One region of the Ureibacillus endophyticus genome, then DNA from elsewhere that is predicted to be linked to it. Evidence: riboswitches for the same ligand, from Rfam matches in the RefSeq annotation. Region 1 holds a riboswitch; each other region holds the start of a gene.
What was found. A riboswitch is a leader RNA that binds a small molecule or an ion and turns the genes downstream of it on or off. The one in region 1 is predicted to bind lysine.
Positions count from the first base shown of each region.

Region 2: it holds a riboswitch for lysine, as region 1 does, so the genes downstream of both, NKR20_RS12155 (aspartate kinase) here and dapA (4-hydroxy-tetrahydrodipicolinate synthase) in region 1, are expected to answer to the same signal.
Region 3: it holds a riboswitch for lysine, as region 1 does, so the genes downstream of both, NKR20_RS07945 (transporter substrate-binding domain-containing protein) here and dapA (4-hydroxy-tetrahydrodipicolinate synthase) in region 1, are expected to answer to the same signal.

Region 1 covers NZ_JAMYWW010000001.1:3,067,298-3,070,472, forward strand. Annotated here, with positions in the region: gene NKR20_RS15220 (bifunctional 2',3'-cyclic-nucleotide 2'-phosphodiesterase/3'-nucleotidase) at 1-495, opposite strand, end outside; gene NKR20_RS15225 (alpha/beta-type small acid-soluble spore protein) at 729-932, opposite strand; lysine riboswitch at 1,144-1,326, shown strand; gene dapA (4-hydroxy-tetrahydrodipicolinate synthase) at 1,445-2,329, shown strand; gene NKR20_RS15235 (DUF2935 domain-containing protein) at 2,365-3,135, opposite strand.
Region 2 covers NZ_JAMYWW010000001.1:2,469,294-2,472,468, forward strand. Annotated here, with positions in the region: gene NKR20_RS12150 (YslB family protein) at 1-261, shown strand, start outside; gene NKR20_RS12155 (aspartate kinase) at 330-1,553, opposite strand; lysine riboswitch at 1,664-1,846, opposite strand; gene uvrC (excinuclease ABC subunit UvrC) at 1,879-3,175, opposite strand, start outside.
Region 3 covers NZ_JAMYWW010000001.1:1,638,332-1,641,506, forward strand. Annotated here, with positions in the region: gene odhB (2-oxoglutarate dehydrogenase complex dihydrolipoyllysine-residue succinyltransferase) at 1-854, shown strand, start outside; lysine riboswitch at 1,063-1,247, shown strand; gene NKR20_RS07945 (transporter substrate-binding domain-containing protein) at 1,356-2,213, shown strand; gene NKR20_RS07950 (amino acid ABC transporter permease) at 2,398-3,129, shown strand; gene NKR20_RS07955 (amino acid ABC transporter ATP-binding protein) at 3,150-3,175, shown strand, end outside.

The DNA.
Region 1 (3,175 bases):
AATAGTATTCATATGTCTATATGATAAAACATTTGTTGGTTTTAATGTCTGATCTCCATAACCTTTTAAAATACCTAATGAAACAGCTTTTGCAACTTCATCACGGTTATCTTTTTGTATTTCTTTACTATCTTTAAATTTATTTAAAACTGCTTCAGAATAGTCGCTATCCTTTTGTAGCGCATTTGCAACAATGACAATTGCCTCTTCTCGCGTAATCTTGTCATCTGGAGCAAATTGTGTTTCCGTTTTTCCTGACACTAACTTTAATTCGATTGCTTTTTCAATATAAGGTTTTAAAGAGTCCGGTACATCTTCAAATTTCACTGTTTTTCCAGTACCTAGCTCTAATCCCATTGTTTCAATTACTTTTTTTACATATTCCCCGCGTGTTACTTCATTTATATCTACTGCTGCGCTTGTAGGTTCAACATGTGCAATATTCGTAGCTGCAAGCGATAACAAAAGTGCAGAAGCAGTTAACTTTTTCCACATCTCACTCCATTCCCTTCTTTTTATAGAATTTTCAAGCAAAACAATTCTACCAAAGAAAGGAATTTAAATATAGTAATTTGCATTTCTGGGAAAAAATAATAATAGCTAACTGTATTAATAGATAGTACTAAGATAATAATGATTAATGAACAAATAGTTAATAAACTAAATAAAAGACTAAAGGCTGACACAAAAAATAGTTGTTTGAATTAGCCCTTAGTCATTTTATATTTTTATTGTCCTGAACGACCTCTTAATTGTGCTTCAGCCATTTGCACAAGGCGTTTTGTAATTTCTCCACCAACTGAACCATTCGCACGAGAAGCATCCTCTGGTCCAAGGTTTACACCAAATTCGCGAGCAATTTCGTATTTCATTTGATCAACTGCCGCCTGTGCTCCAGGTACTTGTAACTTATTTGAACTACGGTCAGCCATTTCTTTCACCTCCTTATGCCTTTAGATTGTTCACCTTGAATGTTTTAATACAGAGTTAATAGTACCTGTAAAGTATCAATTTCCCTCGTATAATCGTTAAATAGTTTGAATTTGCTAATTTTTTTATAAATTTAGAAAAGGTGTTGCATTCCACTATAAAAGGATGTACACTAATTGATAATTATATATTTTCTTATTTCAAAACTTTTGAAGTAAGGATAGAGGCGCAAAGACCATTAGTACACAATTCGAGGAGAATGAGGTCCGTTGACAATTGTCGAAAGGGGAATTTGCCGAAGCTACAAGATGCTCATTTAATCTTGAAGCTGGTTCTGTTGTTGAATAAATGCAGAACTGTCATATAGGTTTTACTATATGGAGGGCTATCTTACGCAAGGAAATGATTTTTATTTCTAAGCAATAACGAGTCCTCGTTATTGCTTTTTTGCGTTTATACATTAACGCCCTTCTCCCTCTATTCGATTATAAAAATGATGAGGATGTGGAGAAGAATGAATTTCGGAAAAATTTTAACTGCTATGGTAACTCCTTTTGATCAAAATGGTGAAATTGATTGGCAGGCAACTGAAAACTTAATTAATTATTTAATTGCAAACGGTACTGATGGATTAGTCGTATCAGGTACAACTGGTGAGTCACCAACATTAAGCGAAGAAGAAAAAGTTCAACTATTTAATTTCGCAGTAAAAGTAGTGAATGGTCGAATTCCTGTTATTGCTGGTACTGGTTCGTACAACACAAAAGCATCAATTGAACTAACAAGAGCTGCTGAAAGTGCAGGAGTTGATGCGGTTATGCTTGTTGCTCCATACTATAACAAGCCATCGCAAGAAGGATTATATCAACACTTCAAAGCAATCGCTGAAAGTACTGTATTGCCTATTATTTTATATAACGTTCCAGGTCGTAGTGTCGTTAACATTTCTGTTGATACAGTTGTTCGACTATCAGAAATTAAAAATATCGTAGCGATTAAAGAAGCAAGCGGTAATTTAGATGCAATGGCAGAGATTATTGAAAAAACACCAGAACATTTCACATTATATAGTGGTGATGATGGTTTAACGATTCCAGCACTTTCAATCGGTGGAGCTGGTGTAATCTCAGTTGCATCTCATATTATTGGTAATGAAATGCAATCAATGATTCAAAAATTCTTAAGTGGTAATTTACAAGAAGCAGCACGTGATCACCGCAGACTATTACCAGTTATGAAAGTATTATTTGCTACACCAAACCCAACATCAGTAAAAGCTGCATTAAACCTAAATGGAGTGAATGTTGGTGGCGTTCGTTTACCAATGATTCCACTAAACAACGAAGAATTAAACAATCTTCAAAAAGTTTTAAATACAATTGAAACAGTAAATGCGTAAATAGCAAAAGCGTCTCAGCGAGTGAGACGCTTTTATTATTTGGCTTTTGCATTTGATGATTGCATTAATTTCGTTAAGTAATATTGTTCTTCCCTTGCCATATGATCTGCCATGGAAGCTGTAAATGTTCCAAGAATTTCAGCGCTCAATTCCATTTCCTTAAGCTCGTTTAAAAAGGTTTTAAATAAGCCCATTTCCACTTCCACATCATGATTAAATTTTTTTAATGCGGGGAATCTCTTCACATTACTACGCAAATATCCGGTTAACTCAACCGCTTTTAAATAAAATTGTTCAAATTGTTTCGTAAATTCATAACTTTTTTCCTTTAACCTTTTTTCAACACCATCGAGTTGATCATTAATTGCCCCAGCATGACCAGCAGCATCAACTAGCCATACTAAATGATGATGTAATTCATGAAAAATAGGCGGCACTTTTTTAACTTTTAAATAACTTAAAATTAGCTGATATTCCTCTAACTCATTCACCATATGATTCATAAAAGTAGGAGATAAATGGATATTCATTTGACCAAGCAAATGACGTTTAATAAGGGACAGCTTAAATTGTTTTAGTTCAGCTACAAGTTTTTCCACATCTCTTGTAAAGTTCTCGATAGTTGATTCATTTTGAGAGTCTACTTGTCTACGGAGTTGATCAAAATTCTTAATGAAGTAAACCGCTTTTGAAATATCATCTTTTTCTGAAGGATATAGCGAGTCATAAATAAAACGACTATGGTCACTTAACACATGTAGCCAAAAGGAATGTTCAAATACGGCACTTCTTAAGTAATCGGACACTAATTCAACCCCTTATCACACTTTTCTTTCACTTTATTCC
Region 2 (3,175 bases), 600 kb from region 1:
ATTACCTCATTCTTTCAGGATGCAGGATGGGGTACTCTCTTAGTTGAAAAGGAAGAAAAAGATGGTTATATCCTCACTTTGTCAAATGAAGCAGATTTGTTTAACTTAGAAAATCGAACATTCCGACTAGAAGCAGGTTTTATTGCTGAACAGATACAATCAATTCAAGGCTGTATTACGGAATGCTATGATGAAAAAAGAGAAAAACAAAATCAAATTGTATTTACAGTAAAATGGGACAACAAGGAAAAAATAGGTTAAGAATAAATTTCTTCCATATTAATATAGAAGAAAAGGTGTTTTCGAAAATCGAAAACACCTTTTTATTTCTACTTTACAATTTCCTCTATTAAATTAAATTCATCGTGTAAAGCATTTGCTGCTTTAACCATATCATCTTGTGGTACGACAACTGATACTTTTATTTCTGATGTACTTACCATTTTTACTAGAATATTTTCCTTACGTAATCGATCAAACATACGAGCAGCTACTCCAGGATTTGAAACCATGCCTGCCCCAACGATTGAGACTTTTGATAACCCAACTTCAAAATCCGCAAAGCTAAATCCTAATTCCGGTTTATTTTTTTCAAGTACTTTAATTGCTTCAGCAAAATCCTCTTTATCTATAGAGAAGGAAACAGTCGGTTTTACTCCATCTATTACTGCTTGTACAATAATGTCGACATCGATATTGTTATTGGCTAGAGTTGAAAAAATATTTGCTAACGAAGAATTTTCATACGAATCGTATCCTACCGTTAAACGAATAATTTCTGCCTCATATGCAACGCCTCTAACAACTAGGTTTTTTTCCATGTCAACCTCTCCTTTAATCAATGTTCCTTGAGCTTCCGTACTTGAACGAACTACTAATGGTATTTCATAAATTTTTGCTAATTCAACTGCTCTTGGATGTACAGTTTGAGAACCTAAATGTGCTAATTCTAACATTTCATCATAAGTGATTTGTTTTAACCTTCTTGCACCTTTTACAACTGCTGGATCTGCTGTATAAATTCCATCTTGAGCAGTAAAGATTTCAATATGCTCAGCCTTTAGCGCAACTCCAATCGCTACTGCAGTTGTATCTGCCCCGCCATCACCAAGTGTTAAGATATTATTCCTGTTATCAACACCTTGTGAGCCTGCAACAATAACGATTTCTCCTTTTTTGAGGCGGTCAATAATTCGTTCACCATTGATATTGTTTATTAGAACACTATCATTGTTTTCAATTGTTTCAATCCCCGCTTGCCATCCTGTTAATGAAATAGCTTTAAATCCTTTTTTCTGTATTGCGATTGCTAAAAGGCTACTAGCAATTTGTGCGTTGGTCGATTCAATTACATGCAACTCTCGTTTTGATGGTTTGTCTGATAGGAGATTTACAATTTGATAATTTTTATCTTCCAATAACTCCATATTTGGAACGACCACAATTACATTGCGTCCTCTTTTCTTTTCATCAATAATTCGTTTTGCGATTTGTTCTATTTTTTCAGTTGATGATAGTGAGGTGCTATCAATTTTTATTACGATGCTAACCATTTGTACCCTCTCCTTTATACGAAGAACTTAATTGGTTTTCTATAAAAAAGGGCAACCTCTCACTTATCGTGAAAAGCTGCCCCACCATACATAATGCAAGAAAGTATATGAACTGAGATAGCCCTCCAGAATCATTTTTAGATTCTGACAGTCTTACATTTATTCAATGCAAAACCAGCAAGTAAACCGAACAATTTGTTCACCGCTTCGGCAAGTTACCCTTTCGCAAGTCTTCATTGGAATTGTTCATCCTTCAACAAGTTACTATTGAACCTTGCACCTCTACCATTCTATTAAATTTTCTTGTGCTTACAATATCATACAATTATTCCTTTGGCAATGTATCTTTATGGAAATATTGGTATATTGCATTGGCAGTTTTACTAGGTATGTTTGCTTCCATTAATTGTTCCACAGTAGATTCTTTTATTTTTTTGATTGATCCAAAATGTTTTAATAATTGTTGCTTTCGTTTTGGTCCTATTCCTTCAATTTGATCTAAGACTGATTGTATTGCATTCGTTTGATGTTGTTGACGTAAAAACGTAATTGCAAAACGGTGTACTTCATCCTGAATTCTTTGGAGTAAGTAGAAGCCATCGCTTGTTCGTTTCATTTCAATTGGAACAGGTGGATCACCGAATAGTAGCTGGGAGGTGTTATGTTTTTCATCCTTTGCCAAACCAGCAATCGGTATGTAAAGTCCGAGTTCATCCTCCACTACTTCTCTAGCAACTTCCATTTGCCCTTTTCCACCATCGATGATGATTAAATCTGGTAAAGGTAAATTTTCTTTTAAAACTCTCGTGTATCTACGGCGAATTACTTCCTGCATTGCACCATAATCATCGTGTTTTGCCGCTTCTCGAAGTTTATATTTTCGGTATTCCTTTTTAGCAGGTTTTCCGTCTATAAATACAACCATTGCGGATACTGCATCGGCTCCATGCATGTGACTATTATCAAAGGCTTCAATTCTAAGTGGTGGTGCAATATTCATGGCTAAACCTAATTCCTCACATGCGCCTACAGTACGTTCTTCTTGTCGTTCAATTAGCTGAAATTTTTCATGTAAAGCAATTTGTGCGTTTTTCATCGCCAAGTCCACTAATTCCTTTTTCTGTCCCCTTTTAGGAATGATTACTTTAACATCTAACAATTTTTCTAAAATAGTTTCATCGATATTGCTTGGAATAAAAATTTCTTTTGGTTTTATATGTTCAGGTATGTCGTAAAAACGACCGATAAATGTTAGGAATTCTTCTTCTGGATCTTGATGTATTGGAAAAATTGACACATCTCTTTCAATTAGTTTACCTTGTCGTACAAAAAATACTTGTACACACATCCATCCTTTTTCAACGGCATAGCCGAAAACATCTCGATTGGATAAATCTTTAGAGACAATCTTTTGCTTTTGCATAATCGTTTCGATATGAGCAATTTGATCTCGGTATTCTTTTGCTCGTTCGAATTCCAGATTTTCTGCTGCATCTAGCATTTTCTTTTGCAGATTGTCTTTAACTTCTTCATAGCCACCACTTAAAAATTTAGAAATTTCTTCAATCATTTCCTCATAAACAATTGGCTCTATTTCCTTTACACAAGGAGCTAAACATTGT
Region 3 (3,175 bases), 1.4 Mb from region 1:
ACCTTAGCGCAATCTCTCCAGTAGATCCACAAGGTCGTGTGCGTGTACAAGACGTGGCAGCGCATGGTACAGCACCAGCTGTAGCTCCAGTAGCAGCACCTACACCAGTTGCGACTACAGGTGGCCCAGTTGTATTCACACCAGCAGCTAATTCTGACCGTGTAACAATTGAAAAAATGAGCCGTCGTCGTCAAACAATTGCAAAACGTTTATTAGAAGTTAAACAATCAACTGCAATGTTAACTACATTCAACGAAATTGACATGACTAACATCATGGCACTTCGTAAACGTAAACAAGAAGAGTTCGTGAAAGCTAACGACATCAAACTTGGTTTCATGTCATTCTTCACAAAAGCTGTTGTGGCGGCACTTAAAAAATATCCATACGTTAACGCTCAAATCGTTGGCGATGAAATTCACTTAAATAACTTCTTTGATATCGGTATCGCTGTATCAACTGAAGAAGGTTTAGTAGTACCAGTTGTACGTGATGCAAACAGCAAAAACTTCGCTGAAATCGAAAAAGATATCGCGAACTTAGCGAAAAAAGCTCGTGAGAAAAAATTAGGCTTAAATGACATGGCTGGTGGATCATTCACAATCACAAACGGTGGTGTATTCGGTTCATTAATGTCAACACCAATCATGAACGGTACTCAAGCTGGTATTTTAGGTATGCACTCAATTGTTAACCGCCCAGTTGCTGTAAATGGTGAAGTTCAAATCCGTCCAATGATGTACGTAGCACTTTCTTACGATCACCGTATCATCGACGGAAAAGATTCAGTAGGATTCTTAAAAACAGTTAAAGAATTAATCGAAAATCCAGAAGATTTATTATTAAATTCTTAATATAACATTTACTAGCGGATTGTATTATCCGCTAGTTTTTTACTGTACCTTAAGAAATATAAATATTCAGATAAAAATAGTTGGGAAGTATTATTTAATTAACACCATTTAGATAGTAATTTCCTATTATCAGAAAAATGAATATTGACATTATAATATTCATATAGTAACATTTTAATAGAAATTTAATATTAAAACCTCACGTTACATGTGGGGTAGAGGCGCGATATTTATTAGTTCCTTTTGGAGTGTAGAGCAACGATGAATAGAGGAAGAAGGAAATATTGCCGAAGTATGTCAGTAGGCTCACTACTTTCATACTGGGTCTGCAGTGAATAACTGCAGGACTGTCTCAGCTGGTCTCCCAACCAACTGAGGGGTGCTATCTCAATCGGGACGTTTAGAGGATTTAGGCTATTAGAGAAATAGACGACCTGAGTTCATCTTAGGTCGTTTTTTATTCTTTAAATGCCCAAAAAAGTATGTAAAGGAGAGAGAACGATGTCTAGAAAATTCAAACTACTATTTGTATCATTGTTTGCAATTATGGTTTTAGCTGCTTGTGGTTCCTCTGACAAAGAAGACAACGCAACATCTTCTACTGATTCTGGATCTACTGAAGAAAAAGGAGTATTTAAAGTTGGTTTAGAAGCAGGTTACCCTCCATTTAACTGGACACAAAAAGATGATTCAAATGGTGCTGTAAAAATTGATGGTTCTGAAGAATATGCTGGCGGTTACGATGTAGAAATCGCTAAACGTGTTGCAGACGCTTTAGGAAAAGAATTAGTTATTGTTAAAACAGAATGGGACGGCTTATTACCAGCCCTTCAATCTAACGTTATCGATGCAATCATTGCAGGTATGAGTCCAACTGAAGAACGTAAAGCTGCAATCGATTTCACAGAAAACTACTATACAAGTGATTTTGTAATTGTAGTTAAAGCTGATGGAAAATATAAAGATGCTAAAACATTAGCAGACTTTGCTGGAGCAAAAATTACATCTCAATTAAACACTACTAACTATGCAGTTATTGACCAAATTCCTGATGTGAAAAAAGAAACTGCAATGGAAAGTTTCGCTCACATGCGTGTAGCTTTAGAATCTGGTGTAATTGATGGTTATGTTGCAGAACGTCCAGAAGCAATCTCTTCTACTTCAGCAAATTCGAACTTTGCTTTTGTTGAGTTAGAAGAAGGATTTGAAACAAAACCAGAAGATGTTTCTGTAGCAATCGGTCTTCGTAAAGGTGACGAAAACCTAGCTAAAATTAACGAAGCTTTATCAGAAATTTCTGAAGAAGAACGTCAAGAAATTATGGATAAAGCAATTTCAAACCAACCAGCTGCTAACTAATGCAGTTTGGGCTATCACTGGTCTACTACAGGCCAGTGATAACTTTTTACTGAGCAAGATACATATTTATAAGTTCAATCGTGTCTAGCTACAGGCGCTTGTCTTTGAGGCGAACGAGGAAAATGCTTTCGTTTTTGCCACGCAAACAAGAACGCCTTTTGCTTATCTAACTAGGAGGATATTTATGAGTTTTGATATAATACTCTCAATACTACAAGAGAATTGGCCAAGCTATTTACGCGGCGCCTATATGACGCTTCTAATTGCAGTAATTAGTACAATTATTGGTGCATTAATCGGATTATTTATCGGGGTAATGCATACGATTCCTCTTCGTAAGAAATCTGTTAAGTCCATTTTCTTAAAAATTATCAACTTCATCCTAACAGTTTACGTAGAAATCTTCCGTGGTACACCAATGATTGTACAGGCAATGGTAGTATTCTATGGTATTGCTGCTTATGGTTATGAAATGGATCGTTTTGTTGCAGCGGTTGTCGTTGTAGGATTAAATACAGGTGCTTATATGGCGGAATATGTACGTGGTGGTATTGTTTCGATTGATAAGGGACAATACGAAGCTGCTGAAGCAATCGGTATGGGTCATTTCCAAACAATGATTCACATTATTTTACCTCAAGTTTTCCGTAATATTTTACCAGCAACAGGGAACCAATTAATTATGAACATTAAAGACTCTGCTGTATTAAGTGTAATTAGTGTAACTGAATTATTCTTTACTACAAAATCAATCGCAGGTGCGAACTTCCGATTTGCAGAATCTTATTTAATCACATGTATCATGTACTTAATCATGACTTTTGTCGCTTCACGTATTTTACGTTACGTTGAAAAAAGAATGGACGGCCAAAATGCTTATCAAGTAGAACAACGTCGAGAAGAGCAAATGTACTAATCGCGTAAGGAGATCAAAAGATGGAAAAAGTTATTGAAATCAAACA